DNA from 2 places in the Streptomyces sp. NPDC003027 genome. Region 2 is predicted to be linked to the other one. Evidence: riboswitches for the same ligand, from Rfam matches in the RefSeq annotation. Region 2 holds a riboswitch; the other holds the start of a gene.

What was found. A riboswitch is a leader RNA that binds a small molecule or an ion and turns the genes downstream of it on or off. The one in region 2 is predicted to bind cyclic di-AMP.
Positions count from the first base shown of each region.
Region 1: another riboswitch for cyclic di-AMP. It lies ahead of ACWDX6_RS29425 (C40 family peptidase); the one in region 2 lies ahead of ACWDX6_RS27035 (LysM peptidoglycan-binding domain-containing protein).

Region 1 covers NZ_JBSFTU010000067.1:4,925-12,262, reverse strand. The annotation lists gene ACWDX6_RS29460 (NAD-dependent epimerase/dehydratase family protein) at 1-825, shown strand, start outside; gene ACWDX6_RS29455 (urease accessory protein UreD) at 870-1,613, opposite strand; gene ureG (urease accessory protein UreG) at 1,610-2,287, opposite strand; gene ACWDX6_RS29445 (urease accessory protein UreF) at 2,306-2,977, opposite strand; gene ACWDX6_RS29440 (urease subunit alpha) at 2,977-4,698, opposite strand; gene ACWDX6_RS29435 (urease subunit beta) at 4,691-5,020, opposite strand; gene ACWDX6_RS29430 (urease subunit gamma) at 5,034-5,336, opposite strand; cyclic di-AMP (ydaO/yuaA leader) riboswitch at 5,980-6,152, shown strand; gene ACWDX6_RS29425 (C40 family peptidase) at 6,156-6,632, shown strand; gene ACWDX6_RS29420 (ATP-binding protein) at 6,769-7,197, opposite strand.
Region 2 covers NZ_JBSFTU010000051.1:19,384-26,721, forward strand. The annotation lists gene ACWDX6_RS27015 (hypothetical protein) at 1-200, opposite strand, end outside; gene ACWDX6_RS27020 (carboxylesterase/lipase family protein) at 366-1,871, opposite strand; gene ACWDX6_RS27025 (hypothetical protein) at 2,147-2,722, opposite strand; gene ACWDX6_RS27030 (PadR family transcriptional regulator) at 2,712-3,095, opposite strand; cyclic di-AMP (ydaO/yuaA leader) riboswitch at 3,465-3,624, shown strand; gene ACWDX6_RS27035 (LysM peptidoglycan-binding domain-containing protein) at 3,627-4,544, shown strand; gene ACWDX6_RS27040 (hypothetical protein) at 4,646-5,416, opposite strand; gene ACWDX6_RS27045 (Type-2Aa cytolytic delta-endotoxin) at 5,605-6,183, opposite strand; gene ACWDX6_RS27050 (hypothetical protein) at 6,225-6,578, shown strand; gene ACWDX6_RS27055 (phosphoribosyltransferase family protein) at 6,593-7,338, opposite strand, start outside.

The DNA.
Region 1 (7,338 bases), on a different contig from region 2:
GTGGACATCGTCGCCTACCACCGGGGCCACGGACGGCAGTTGACCGGGCTCGCCGACCGGATCGGTTCGGCGGTGGTGATCTCCAGCGGGGCGGTCTACGAGGACGACAAGGGCCGCAGCTTCGACACCCAGGACGAGCCGGACGGCTTCCCCGCCTTTCCGGTGCCGACCCCGGAGAGGTGGCGGACGGTCGCGCCGGGCGACGGGTCGTACGGGACGCGGAAGGTCGCGCTGGAGCGGGAGTTGCTGGCGGCGGGTGACGCCCTGCCGACGACGGTGCTGCGGGCCGGCGCCATCCATGGCCGGTACTGCCCCGGCCCGCGCGAGCTGTGGTTCGTCAAGCGGGTGCTCGACGGTAGGCGGGTGCGCCCCCTCGCGTACGGCGGCGCGTCGCGGTTCCATCCGGTGCACGTCGACAATCTCGCGGAGCTGACCCGCCTCGCGGCGGCGAACCCGGGCAGCCGGGTGCTCAACGGGGCCGACCCCGAGGCGCCGACGGTGGCGGAGATCGGCGCGGCGATCGACGCGGTCATGGGGGTGGAGAGCGAGACCGTGCTGATCGACGGGGAACCGCCGAGGGGGACGGTCGGGCTGACCCCGTGGAGCGGGAACCATCCGATCGTCTACGACATGACGGCGGCGGAGCGGGAGTTGGGGTACCGGCCGGTCGTGTCGTACACGGAATCCCTGCCGGCGACGGTCGAGTGGCTGGCCGGGCGGGCCTCGGCCGGCGCGTGGCGGGAGGTGTTCCCGGGCCTGGCGAAGTACGGGGTGGACTTCTTCGACTACGCGGCGGAGGACGCCTGGCTCGCCGCACGCGGGTAACCGGGGGGGGCGGCCGCCCCTCCGGGTCCCGTGGGGCGGCGCTCTCAGAACGGGGCGAGTTCCCGCAGGGCCTCGTCGAGGGCGCGGCGCAGCCCCAGCGCGTCCGGGGCGACGGCGGTGACGAGGGCCGCCGGGCCGGCCAGCGGGGCGAGGACGGCGTTCTCGGCGAGCAGCCGGGCCTCGACCGGCTTCTCCTCGAACGCCGGGTCGACGACGAGGAGTTGGCCGGCGGCGCGGTGACCGGCGAGGACCGCGCCGCCGTCCCACCCGTCGGGGGCGCCCGGCCCGTACGCCAGTTCCTGGTCGAGCAGGGGCCGTCCGGCACGGCGGACGGTGAGGCGGGTGGTGAGCGTGCCGGTCTCCTCGCCGTGACGGCCGAGGACCTGTTCCTCGCGGAGCACGAGCCGTGCCGTGGCGGCGAGTTCGACCGTCGTACGCATCCGCAGGTCGGATCCGTCGGCGGAGATCAGCTGCTCGGGTAGCCAGCGCAGCACGGCGCCCTCCCCGACGGTGAGCCGTACGTCGTACGTGGCGGGTCGGGCGGCGCGGCCCGGCAGGGCCACGGTCGCGGCGGCCGAGTCGACCAGCAGCCGTGCCCTGTCGCGTACGTCCGCCTCGATCGCCAGCCGGTCGCCGCCGAGCGGCGCGCTCATCGCGCCGACGACGGTGACCCGGGTGTACGTGCCGGTGGCGCGGGTGCGGCGAACGGCGAGGGGGCCGTCGCTCTCCAGGACCGGCAGGCGGCCTGCGGCGTCGGCGGCGATCCGGGCGGTGGCGCGCAGGCTCATGCGGCCCAGGCCGCGAGCTGGGCGCGCAGCCAGCCGACGACGGGGGCGACGCCGTTCTCGGTGGTGAGGGAGGTGAAGGCGACGGGCAGATCGCCGCGCTGCTCCTTGGCGTCGCGGGCCATCCGCTCCAGATCGGAGCCGACGTAGGGGGCGAGGTCGGTCTTGTTGATGACGAGGAGGTCGGCGGTGGTGACGCCGGGGCCGCCCTTGCGCGGGATGTCGTCGCCGCCCGCCACGTCGATGACGAAGATCTGGGCGTCGACCAGGCCCTTGGAGAAGGTGGCGGTGAGGTTGTCCCCGCCGGACTCGACGAGGATCAGGTCGAGCGGGCCGACCGAGTCCTCCAGTTCTTCGACGGCTTCGAGGTTGGCGGAGATGTCGTCGCGGATGGCGGTGTGCGGGCAGGCGCCGGTCTCGACCGCCTGGATGCGCTCGGGCGGCAGGACGGCGTTGCGGAGGAGGAATTCGGCGTCCTCGCGGGTGTAGATGTCGTTGGTGACGACGGCGAGGGAGAGCTGGTCGCGCAGGGCGCGGCACAGCGCGGCGACGGTCGCGGTCTTGCCGGAGCCGACGGGTCCGCCGAGGCCGACGCGCAGGGCGCGCCGGGTGCCGTCGGGGCGGCGTGCGTCGGCGGAGAGGGCGGACGGCGCGTCGTGGGCGTGGTCGAGGTGCATGGGGCGGCTCCTTGCGGGTTACGAGGCGAAGAGGCGGACGGGCCAGGCCGCGTGCTGCTCGGCGGTGATGTCGAGCAGCGGTGCGGAGGCGGCGGGCAGGGCGTCGACGCCCTGCCGGGCGGCGGCCGCGGCGCGCTCGGCGACCCGGTCCAGGTCGGGGGTGAGGCGGGCGAGGACGGCGGTGGCCTGGAAGGGGTCGAGGCCGAGGAGGCGCACGACCGCCGTGGCGGGGCCGCTGACCGTCTCGTACGCGACGCAGTGCGCGGCGTCCTCGGGGCCGAGCCCGGCGGCGCGGGCGGTGGCGCCGAGGACGACGGGCTGGTGGGCGCCGCGCGGGAACGCGGCGGCGAGCGCGTCGAGCTCGGGGCTGGGCCAGGTGGCCCTGGCCGCTCTCATCATCTGCCGGCCGAGTCTGCGGGCGGCGGCCCGCAGGGCCGGCGAGGGCGTGCGGGCGTCGGCGGCCGCGTCGAGGTCGTGCGGGTCGAGGCCGAGCGCGGCCGCGGCGGCGAGGGCCGCCGAGGTGAGGCCGGTGGTGTGGAGGCGACCCCGGCAGAACGCGGCGAGGCCGGCCGCGTCGGTGATCCGGCCGGCCCTGACGGCTGCCTCGGCGCCGCCGGAGTGGGCGTGTCCGCCGGCGGGGAACCGCCCGTCGGCGAGCACGAGAAGGGCCGCGCGGTCGCTCGTCGCCATCAGAAGAGGAAGTAGCGCTGGGCGAGGGGCAGTTCCGCGGCGGGCGCGGGCTCGACCGGCTCGCCGTCGATCGTCACCGTGAAGGTGTCGGCGTCGACCTCGACCCGGGGCAGGGCGTCGTTCTCCCGCATGTCCGCCTTGGTGACCCGGCGGGTGCTGCCGATCGCCACGAACTCCTTTCCCACCCCGAGCCGTTGGGGCAGGTCGTCCTCGATCGCCGCCTGCGCGGTGAAGTTGACCGACCCGGTGACGGCCGCCTTGCCGAGCGCTCCGAACATCGGGCGGGGCATGACCGGCTGAGGGGTGGGGATGGAGGCGTTGGCGTCGCCCATCTGGGCGTACGCGATCTGGCCGCCCTTGAGCACGGCCAGCGGCTTCACACCGAAGAACGCCGGCTCCCAGAGCACCAGGTCGGCGAGCTTGCCGGGCTCGACCGAGCCGATCAGGTGGTCCATCCCCTGGGCGACGGCCGGGTTGATCGTGTACTTGGCGACGTAGCGGCGGGCGCGGTGGTTGTCGGCGCGGCCGTCTCCGGGCAGCGCGCCCCGGCGCTTCTTCATCACGTGCGCGGTCTGCCAGGTGCGCATGATGACCTCGCCGACGCGTCCCATGGCCTGGGAGTCGGAGGAGATGATCGAGATGGCGCCGAGGTCGTGGAGGATGTCCTCGGCGGCGATGGTCGAGGGCCGGATACGGGACTCGGCGAAGGCGAGGTCCTCGGGGACGGCCGGGTTGAGGTGGTGGCAGACCATCAGCATGTCGAGGTGCTCCTCGACGGTGTTGAGGGTGTGCGGCCGGGTCGGGTTGGTCGAGCTGGGCAGCACGTACGGCTCGGAGACGACGGTGATGATGTCGGGCGCGTGCCCCCCGCCCGCGCCTTCGGTGTGGTACGCGTGGATGGTGCGGCCCGCGATGGCGGCGAGGGTGTCGCCGACGAAGCCCGCCTCGTTCAGGGTGTCGGTGTGGATGGCGAGCTGGGCACCGGTCTCGTCGCAGACACCGAGGCAGGCGTCGATCACGGCCGGGGTGGCCCCCCAGTCCTCGTGGATCTTGAAGCCGAGCGCGCCGCCCCGGAGCTGCGAGTGCATGGCCTCCCGCGACATGGTGTTGCCCTTGCCGAGCAGCCCGATGTTGACGGGGAACGTGTCCAGCGCCTCGAACATCCGGGCGAGATGCCAGGGGCCGGGGGTGACGGTGGTCGCCTTGGTTCCTTCGGCCGGGCCCGTGCCGCCGCCGACGAGGGTGGTGATGCCGGTGGCGAGCGCCTGCTCGACGACGGTCGGTGAGATGAAGTGGACGTGGGCGTCGACGGCTCCGGCGGTGACGATTCTGCCGTTGCCGGCGATGACCTCGGTCTCCGGTCCGATCACGAGGCCGGGGTGGACGCCGTCCATGGTATCGGGGTTGCCGGCCTTTCCGAGTGCGGTGATCCGGCCGTCGCGGATGCCGATGTCGGCCTTGACGACACCCCAGTGGTCGATGATCACGGCCCCGGTCACGACGGTGTCGGGCGCGCCCTCGGCGCGGGTCGTCCGGGACTGGCCCATGGACTCGCGGATGACCTTGCCGCCGCCGAAGACGGCTTCGTCGCCGGCGCGGCCGGGTCCGCCCGAGCGGTCCTCCTCGATCTCGACGAGCAGGTCGGTGTCGGCGAGCCGGATACGGTCACCGGTGGTGGGGCCGAAGAGGTCGGCGTAGACGGAACGGTGCAGGTCAGGCACGGTCGGCCCCCTCGGTGTCGAGCGCGCCGGCGGTCTCGCCGCGCAGGCCGGGGACCAGTCGGCGGCCCGCCAGCGGTACGAGTTCGACCTCCACGGGGATGCCGGGTTCGAAGCGCACGGCGGTGCCCGCGGCGATGTGGAGCCGCAGACCGCGCGCGGCGGCGCGGTCGAAGTCGAGACCGGGATTGGCCTCGGCGAAGTGGTAGTGGGAGCCGACCTGGACGGGGCGGTCGGCGGCGTTCAGGACCGTGAGGCGGGTGACGGGGCGGCCCTCGTTGAGGGCCACGGGGCCGTCCCCGTACAGGATCTCTCCGGGAATCATCGTCGCTCCCCCGTCACACGATCGGATCGTGGACGGTGACGAGCTTGGTGCCGTCCGGGAAGGTGGCCTCGACCTGCACGTCGTGGATCATCTCGGGGATGCCGGCCATGACGTCCTCACGGGAGAGGACCTTGCGGCCGGAGGCCATGAGCTCGGCGACCGTACGGCCGTCCCGTGCGCCCTCCAGAATGTGGGCGGTGATCAACGCGATGGACTCGGGGTGGTTGAGCTTCACCCCGCGTGCCCTGCGCTTCTCGGCCACGTCCGCCGCCACATGGATGAGCAGGCGTTCCTGCTCATGCGGGGTCAGTTGCACGCTTCCACCTCACAGTCGTCCACCGGGCGGCTCTCCCGGACAGCAGCGGACGTTACCGATCTTCCACACGGTGTCGAGCCGCGTAGCGGCGCTGCTGGGTCAGACATTGCACGTTAGGGCGGAAGTTTTTCCGGCGCGTTAACTCGGGCTTTGCGTCCCCGTGGACATCGGCCCGCCGGGTTTGCCCGCGCCCGGCTCGCGATGGCGGGCGGCGATGCCGAAGCGGCTCCGCTCACCCGGAGCCGATGCGGCGGGTCGACACGGGCGACCGAGCCGATGCTCCCCGGCGCCCCCCGCCAGTTGACATTCCCGCGTGTCGTGTCGAGGTCCACTCGGAGCACCGGCGCCGTGAAAACCCTCCCTCGTTCGGCGTAGTCGATGAATCGACTTATGGGAGGGGTGAGTTGCAGAACAGGTGCACACATCTGGCGGAATCGGCTGTTCCAGCCCTGGTACGGGGCTCGTCGAACAAACCTCTGAAGATCACGAAACCTTCTTGTCCACTCGAATGGATCAGTCGTGAGGAGCCTCACATATCGCCGTTTCAGCTCGGTTTTCGACCAGTGTGTGGGTCAAGATCCCTCACGACGACAAGCCCCCGCCACCGCGGCGGGGCGGTCCGGGCGGACGCCGAGTCCTGCCGCTGTCCCGGACGTCTGGTCGACAGGAGTGGATCGGCAGGAGTGGAGGACCCGAGCAGCACGGGACGACCGAGCAGGTGGGCCGTTCCTCGGGGTGAAGCCGCAGCCGCGGCCGGGCATCTTCGCCTGCCCGAACCCGACAGGTCATCCTTCACAGGCGGCTGACGAAGGGTTGCGCATGACTGCGCAGATTCATGTCCCGTCCCTGCTGTCCCGAGCCGGAGCCGTCTCGGCTCTCACCCTCGCCGCCGTCGGCGGCACGCTGCTGGCGCCGGGCGGCGCACCGGAGGCCCAGGCCGCGACCGCACACGCCGACAAGGCGCTGCGCATCGCCGCCTCCAAGAAGGGATCGCCTTACAAGTACGGAGCGACCGGGCCGAGCAGGTTCGACTGCTCGGGGCTCACGCTCTACTCGTACAAGAAGGCGGGCAAGTCGCTGCCCCGTACCGCGCAGCAGCAGTACAACAAGACCCGGCACATCTCCGCCTCCAGCAGGCAACGGGGCGACCTGGTCTTCTTCCACTCCGGTGGAAGGGTCTACCACGTGGGCATCTACGCCGGTGGCAACAAGATCTGGCACTCCCCCAAGACCGGCTCCTGGGTGAAGCTCGACAAGATCTGGTCCTCGAAGATCTACTACGGCCGGGTCCGCTGACGGGCCGCCATCCGGCGGACGAGATGCCGAAGGGGCGCGGTGACGCCACCGCCCCCCTCCGCACCGGCTCAGCTCCCCGCGAGCGGGACGGTGAGCAGGGCCGCACGCCAGCCCGGCATGATCGGCAAGACGCCCCCTAGACCAGGGACGCCTTCCAGGGCAGGGTGATCCAGACGGTCTTGCCGCCGTCGTCGGTCGGGGTGACCGAGAGCCGGCCGCCCGCCTCGGCCGCCAGATAGCGGATGATCACCATCCCCCGGCCGTTGTCCTGCTGCACGGCCGCCGGCAGCCGCCGGGGCCGGCGCGGATGGCTGTCGGTGACGCCGACGCACAGCCACTCCTCGCGCTCCAGGCGGACGTCGACGGTGAAGTTGGGCGACTGGCCGAAGGTGTGCTGCACGGCGTTGGTGGCCAGTTCCGAGACGATCAGCCGGACGGTGTCGGCGGTGTCGCTTCCGTCCGGGAGTCCCCACTCGCCGAGGACGTCGTCGACATATCTTCGGGCGGCGGACACCGAGGCGGGATCGCTCGGCAGAGTGACGGTTGCTTCCTGATGGTCTGCCATGGCGACGCTGTCCCTTTCCCACCGGGGCCCCGCCCCGGATTGCGCTCGCCGTCAGAGTGCCACCGGACGTGCCGCCATGGGTGGCGATCCCCCAAGATATGCCGATATCTGTCCCCCGATGCGGTGAACTCCGGCGAGGCG
Region 2 (7,338 bases):
GTCACCCGGTCGGCGCCGGCCCGCTGCGCGGCGAGGCCCTTGACCGCAGCCGCGGCCTTCACCGTGTTGAGGAGCGCGCGCAGGGAGCGGGAGGTGTCGTCCATGCCGAAGCCGTGCTCGCTGCCCGTCTCGGCGTCGAACAGCGGGCGGAGGCGCGCCTCGATGAACGCGTTGACGCGCTCGAAGTGCTGGACGTCCATCGGTGGTCTTCCTCTCCTGCGGCGCGACGCCGGGCCGGGGCACGGCCGGGCGTCGCGTGCGGCTTCACCTGTCACATGGCTTGACTGGGCGATCGACGTGTCGGTCGACACGCCGATTATCCCGCTTGCCGAGGGTGTCCCGGCGGTCGGGTCGGCGGGGGCGTCTCACAGCCGCAGCGCGGCGGCTCGTACGTCGTGCCACAGGGCGTGGGTCGCCGAGGGGCCCTCCTCGCGGTCGCCGGGGACGGCCCAGACGTGGACCGGAGTTCCGGACGGGCCGTCGAGCGGCGCCCAGCCGGGGTCGCCGGCGGTGGCGAAGCCGGACCAGGCGCGGACCATGCGCCGCGAGAGGTCGCGGTCGTCCGCGTCGACGGGGCCGCCGGTGAGGAAGTCGACGCCGGCGGCGTCCAGGGTGCCGAGGGCGAAGGGGACGTCCGCGGCGTGCCAGGCCCGTACCCGTGTGCCGTCGGGGCGGGTACGGCGGCGGTCGAACCGGGAGAGGTGGGTCCGGCCGCCGGCCCGGGCGTGGGCCTGCGCGAGGCGGACGCTGTGGGTGGCGAAGAGCGCGTCACCGGCGAGCGCGAGGTGGAGGTCGAGCACGGGCTCCTCGGGCAGGAGGGCGCGGTACCGCTCGACGAGGTCGCCGGGAAGGCCGTACTCCGCGGCGAAGCGTGCCAGGCCGTCTTCGGTCGTGACCGGGGGCATGCTGCCGACCTGCCGCATCAGCCAGTATTCCTCGGTGGTGTGGCACACCAGGAGGTCGACGTCACGGCCGGCGCCGGCGGAGAAGGCGTCGACCGGGTCCGCGGTGAGCAGCGTCCCGTCGAGGACCGGGCCGTAGATGACCGTGTCGTAGTGGAGGGGTCCTGACTCCGGGTCGGCCGCGTACTGGGCGACCACGCGGTCCGAGGCCTCGACGAGGGCCTGCGGCGTCGCGGAGAGAAGCCCCTCGGAGGTCGGTTCCACACCGGCGGCCCGCGCCACCTTGCGGGCGAGCCCGGCGGCGAGCTCCGGCGGGAAGTAGGCGTCGGGGACGCTGTGCGCGACGGCGCGGCGGAAGAGTCCGCCGGCTCGCGCGCCGCTCATCAGACAGGCGATCGAGCCGGCGCCCGCGGACTGTCCGGCCACCGTGACGCGGTCCGGGTCGCCGCCGAATGCGGTGATGTTGTCCCGTACCCATTCCAGTGCGGCGATCTGGTCGAGCAGGCCGCGGTTGTCGGGGAAGCCGGGGACGTGTCCGAATCCCTCGAAGCCCAGACGGTAGTTGCAGGTGACCACGGTGAGTCCGGTCCGGGCGAGCGCGGACCCGTCGTAGTCGGGCTGGGCCGAGGAGCCGAAGGTGTAGGCGCCGCCGTGGATCCAGAACAGCACGGGGAGCGGGCCGGACGTCTCGGCCGGCGACCAGATGTTGAGGGTGAGGATGTCCTCGTCGCCGGGGCGCCAGACCGGGGCTCCGGGCAGTTCGGCGGACTGCGGGGAGACGGGACCGAAGCGGGTGCAGTCTCGTACCCCGTCCCAGGGCTCGGCGGGCAGGGGCTCGCGGAACCGGCCGGCTCCGAACGGCGGGGCGGCGTAGGGGATTCCGCGTGTGACGCGCAGCCCGTTTCTGGTCTCCCCCCGCACCGTGCCGAGCTTCGTCGCCACGATGTCGCGTGCCGCTGACGCACCCACAGATGTTTCCCCCTCCGCTCGCCGTCGGTCCGTCCGCGCGGCAGCACAGACTCCCACGGCACACAGAGCCCTGCAATCGGGTTATCGGGCTTTCACCTGCGGCGATACGGCCGGACTCGCGGCGCCGCACCGTCCTGCCTCGGCCGGCTGCCCACACCGGCCGAGGCACGTCCGGTCCGGCTCTGAGACGGCGTCGTGTCCGGTTCGGCTCTGAATCGGCGTCAGGTGCGGTCGGCGGTGAGACGCCGTCAGGTCCTGTCGGCGGTGAGTCCGTGTCAAGCGCGGTCGGCGGCGGGGGCGGGCCGGCGCTTCTCGGCGCGCGCCTCGGCGACGGCGTACGTGAGTCCCGGCAGGGTCAGCAGCACCGTGCCCCACAGCGGCAGGCGGAAGAGCGGGGCGTCGCCCGTGAGCGCGTCGGTGAGCAGGAGGACCGGCATGCCGACGAGGAGTGCCAGGAGCCAGCTCCTGCCCGGGCCGAGGGAGCCGCGGCGCAGTTCCAGGACGACGGTGACCACGGCGATGGCGAGCCAGAAGGCCAGGCGGCCCGCGGTGATGTCCACGGCCGGCGCCCAGCGGAGGAGGTGCGTGACCAGCAGGAGCGTGCCCGCGACGAAGAGGACCATCGCGCCCATCCGGAGGACTCTGTGGTGCAGCGGCCTGCGCGCCCGGGCCCAGGAGGCGGCGAACGCCTTGACGTCCTCGCCGACGACGTCGCGTGGTGCGCGTCCGGCGGCCTCCGCGTCCTGGAGGTGGGCGGAGAGCTCGGCGAGCATGTCGCGGACGGCGGCGTCGTCGAGGCCGCGGTACTCCCAGTTGCTGCGGCAGACCGCGAGTATCTGCTCAGTTGTCATGCTGTTCCCCCGTGGGTTCGTCGGTGTCGGTGAGGACACGGCCGGCCTGCGCGGCGAAGGTGCGCCAGACGGTCCGCCCCCGGTCCAGTTCGGCGCGGCCCGCCCCGGTCAGCCGGTAGTACTTCCGGGGTGCGCCTCCGCTGGACGACGGCGCGCGGAACGACTCGACGAGTCCGGCCCGCTCCATCCGGGACAGCAGGGGATAGATGCTGCCCTCGCTGACCAGCTCCAGCCCGCTGTCCGTGAGTGCCTCGACGAACTCGAAGCCGTATCGGGGGCGTTCGGCGATCAGGGCGAGCAGGCAGAGGTCGAGCACTCCGCGCAGAAGCTGGCTGCGCCGCTGGTCACCGGCGCCCGGCAGCTCCTTTGTCATGCGGTGCATGATAGACAGCACTACCTTGCGCCGCAAGGCAGTGGCCACGCGGGGAGATAAAGCACCAAAAGGGACAGGAAGGGGCGTTATTCGTTTTCTTTTCGATTCTCCTCAGGGAGGTGAATTTCCAGTTAAGGGCGATATCGGTCACTGGGTGACGTGAATCACGGCCGGTCGACGGAACCGCCTTCTCCCCCGCCCCTCGGCATACCCGCAAAGGGAGTTCGGCGCGTTCGGACCCCGCACCGAGGGCGGCGTCACACACGTCGTCCGCATTCCGGAATTCCCGGGGGCCGGGAGACTTGTTTTCGGCGACATTCCTCGCCTACGGTCACCTGCATTCGGACGGATCGCCGAATCCTGCCACCGTCCGAAAGACCGCCTATTCACCCGTCGGCAGGAGCGGGGGACCCACTTTTCTCTCCGGTTCGGAAATCCGGATCGGATCGGGGTGAAGTCGCACGCGTGCGGCCGGGCATCTCCAGCCCGAACCCGACAGCTCACCCCGCAGGCGCCGGAGAGGAACTCGTCATGCCCGCACACGGTAAGCACCGGCGCCCCAAGCCACGCCCTCTCTCCCGGGGCATCGCCCTCGCGAGTACGGGCGGCGCCGCACTGGCCCTGCCCCTGGTCGCGACCGCCGCCGCCCACGCCGCTCCCGCCACGGCGGCCGGCGCTCCCACCGGAATCGCCGCGGAGAAGACCGCCGCGAGGACCGTCGAAAAGATCAGAGAAACGCTTCCCGCGACACCCGGAACCGCCGCCGAGAAGTACACGGTGGAGCGCGGTGACTCCCTTTCGGTGATCGCGGCGGAGCAGAGGGTTCCGGGTGGCTGGAAAGTCCTGTACCGCATCAACCGCAGCGCCGTGGGTGACAACCCGTCACTCATTCACCCTGGTCTCGAACTGACGATTCGCAAGCAGTCGGCGGGCGCCCCCGAGGCGCAGCCGAAGACTAAGGCGAAGGCCAAGGCGAAGGCAGCGCCGAAGGCCGAGGCGAAGCCGAAGAAGGCCGCGACGTCCACCACCGACCGCGCCAGCCGTTCCCAGGAGCGCGGCGCCGCCGGCCAGGCGCCGACGGCGGCCACGGCGGCTGCCCCGGCCGCCCCATCGGCCGCCAAGCAGTACACCAACGACCTCGACGGCTGGATCCGGGAGTCGCTGGACGTCATGGCCCGGTACGGCATCCCCGGCACGTACGACGGCATCCACCGCAACATCATGCGCGAGTCCTCGGGCAACCCGCAGGCGATCAACCTCTGGGACTCCAACGCCGCGAAGGGCACCCCCTCGAAGGGCCTGCTCCAGGTGATCGAGCCGACCTTCCTCGCCTACCACGTGCCCGGTACGTCGATGGACCTCTTCGACCCGGTCGCCAACATCACCGCGGCGTGCAACTACGCCGCCGACCGCTACGGCTCCATCGACAACGTCAACGGCCCCTACTGATCCGGCGCCGCGCAGGAGGGGCTCCGGGCCGTCGGCCAGGAGCCCCTCTCGTACGTTCGTCCTGCGGTGGAGCGGGGCCGACGGCCGGGGAACGTCGGCACTCAGCGTGCGATGTCCGCCTTCGGCCCCATGACGACGACCGGTTCCTTCCGCGGGTCCAGCGCGCGCAGGAGTCGCGGCATGACGTCGCGGGGAAGCGAGACGCACGCCTGGGTGGGTCCGCCGTGGTCGACGTGGATCCATACGCCTCCGCCCCGCCCGAGTCCGAGGGGCCGTTCCTTGTTGAGCGGGGTCGTACCGGGAACGCGGTTGTAGTCGATGGCGATCACGTAGTCGAAGGAGCCTTCCAGCGGCTCCCCGGCGAAGCCGGTGCCGTCGAGCGCGAACTCCTCGTCCTGGTCGTACGGCAGCAGCGTGCCCGGGTCGGGCAGTCGTCCGCCGGCGTCCCCGATGCGGAACACGCCGATCGGGGTGCGCAGATCGTCCGCCACATGGCGGGGGGTCCAGCCGCGCAGCGCGTTGTGCGCGGACCACGGTCCCGCCACGCGACGCCACTGCTTGCGTTCGTCGCGTTCGTAGAGCACGGCGGTGGCCCGGTTGGTGTCCGCCGTCTCTCCGAGTACGACGAGGGCCTGCCCGGTGCCGTCGGGCACCCGCCCGCGGGTGAGCGGTCCCACTCCCGGGATGCGGTCGGCCGAGGACGGCGTCGGCGGAGGGGTGGGGCGGTCGTGGGGTGCGGCGTCTCGTTGGCCGGGCGGTCCCGCCGCTCCCGTGATGGGTGGCAGGGGCGGTGTCTTCGTGCAGGCGGCGAGGAGCAGCGCTGCGCACAGGGTGCTCATCAGCGCTCGGGCGGCGGCCTTGCGGACGGGCATGGGACAGCATCCTCCGAGGTTGGGGGAAGCAACGCAGCGATCCGTACCCGATCCGCGTCCGACTCTGTCCCCCGGCCCGCACACTCACCCGTCCAGGGCACGCGACCGGCCGATGCCCCTATGGCGGCGGCGTCCTCGTCCGGCCCGGGACGGCGGGCCGGGGCGGGTGGTCGCCCTCCGGAGGAGGATCAGGCGGCGAGCCCCAGCCGCTGGCGCACCACGATCGCGTTGAGGCGGATCGCGTACGGGGCGACGTCGGCGATCTCCAGGGCGCCGACCCGGGCCTTGTCGAGGCCGACGGTCACGTCGATGCAGAAGGCGATCGCGTACATGTACGCGCCGGTCTCCTCGTCCTGCAGCGCGAAGAACAGGTCCCGGTAGTAGCTGGTCCGGTCCTCCGCCTCTTCGTAGTACGAGAGCCCCGGCTCGCCCTCCTGCGCGGCGAGGCCGGTGAACGCGTGGACGAGCTCCTTCTCGATGGTGCCCCAGAAGGCGGCGTCCGCGAACTCTCCGGGGAGCGCCTGGCGTACGGCCTCCTTCAGGGAGAGCACCATGACCATCACGGGGGCGTTCTCCTGGAGTCCCCAGCCGCGGACCATCTTCACGATGTCGCTGTCGGGTATGGCGGCGGCCGCCGCCCTGATGTTGTCGAAGTCGAAGTTGACGGTCGCCGGGGCGATCGCCTGCTGGAACAACCGGTCGATGGCGTGGGCCTGGTCGAGATGGCCCGGGCCCACCTCGATGACGGTCTTGAAGTCGGCGGTCAATGCTCCTCCTGCGGTGTCGGGCTGATCAAGGAGGGGTCAGTATGCCGAGGGGGCGGTCCGCGGGGCGACGGCGTCCCGCCGTGCGGACGGCGCCGCCCGCACGGGGCCCGGCCACCGCCCGCCCGAGGACCGTCGGCGGCCGCGCGCCGTCCCCGCCGTCGGTCGATGTCTCGCGCCGGGCCGTGGCCGTCCGGCGTGGCACTGCCCTGCGCAGGGCTGACCTTCGGTGGACACGGGGAATCAAGGAGTCGGATCACCTCGTCCAGATCGAACGCGACGCCGAACTGGCCGACCTCATGGTCCGCTTCTTCACCGGCCAGCCGTGCGAGACGCTCCCCTGCCTGAACCCCGTCGAGTCCTTCGACAGCCCCGCGCGCCGGTCGGCGGCCGGCTAGTACGGCAACGGTCTTCAGGGCGTGTCCGAGAAGTGGCCGGCGAACCAGTCGGCGGCGAGGTCGCCGACCCGTTCCAGGGCTCCGGGCTCCTCGAAGAGGTGGCCGGCGCCGGGGACGACCACGAGCCGGTTCTCGCAGCGCAGTCGCCTGCGCGCCTCCTCGTTCAGGTCGAGGACCAGCGGGTCGGCACCGCCCACGATCAGGAGGGTGGGGGCCCGGACCTCGGCGAGGCGGGGGCCCGCGAGGTCGGGGCGGCCGCCTCGCGACACCACCGCGGCGACGGAGGCGGACGGGTCCGCGGCGGCCCACAGGGCGGCGGCCGCGCCGGTGCTGGCGCCGAAGTAGCCGCGTGGGAGCCCTCCCGTTCCCGGCCGGTCCGCGAGCCAGGCCGTGGCCTGGGCGAGGCGGTCGGCCAGCAGCGCCGTGTCGAAGACGTTGGCCCGGTCGGCCGCCTCCTCCTCGTCGAGCAGGTCGAACAGGAGCGTTCCCAGGCCGGCGCGGTTCAGGGCGCCGGCCACGGCGCGGTTGCGGGGGCTGTGCCGGCTGCTGCCGCTGCCGTGCGCGAAGAGCACGATCCCGGTGGCCCCTTCGGGGACCTTCAGACGTCCCGAGACCCGCACGGTGTCCAGCGGGATGTCCACGTCCGTGTCCTGCGGGGTGATGCCGCCGGCGGGTGCGGCGGCCGTGCCGTGCGAGGCACGGTTGCGCTCCAGGTGGGCGAGGACCTCCTCCTCGGCGGTCTGGGAGAAGTCGCTGTAGA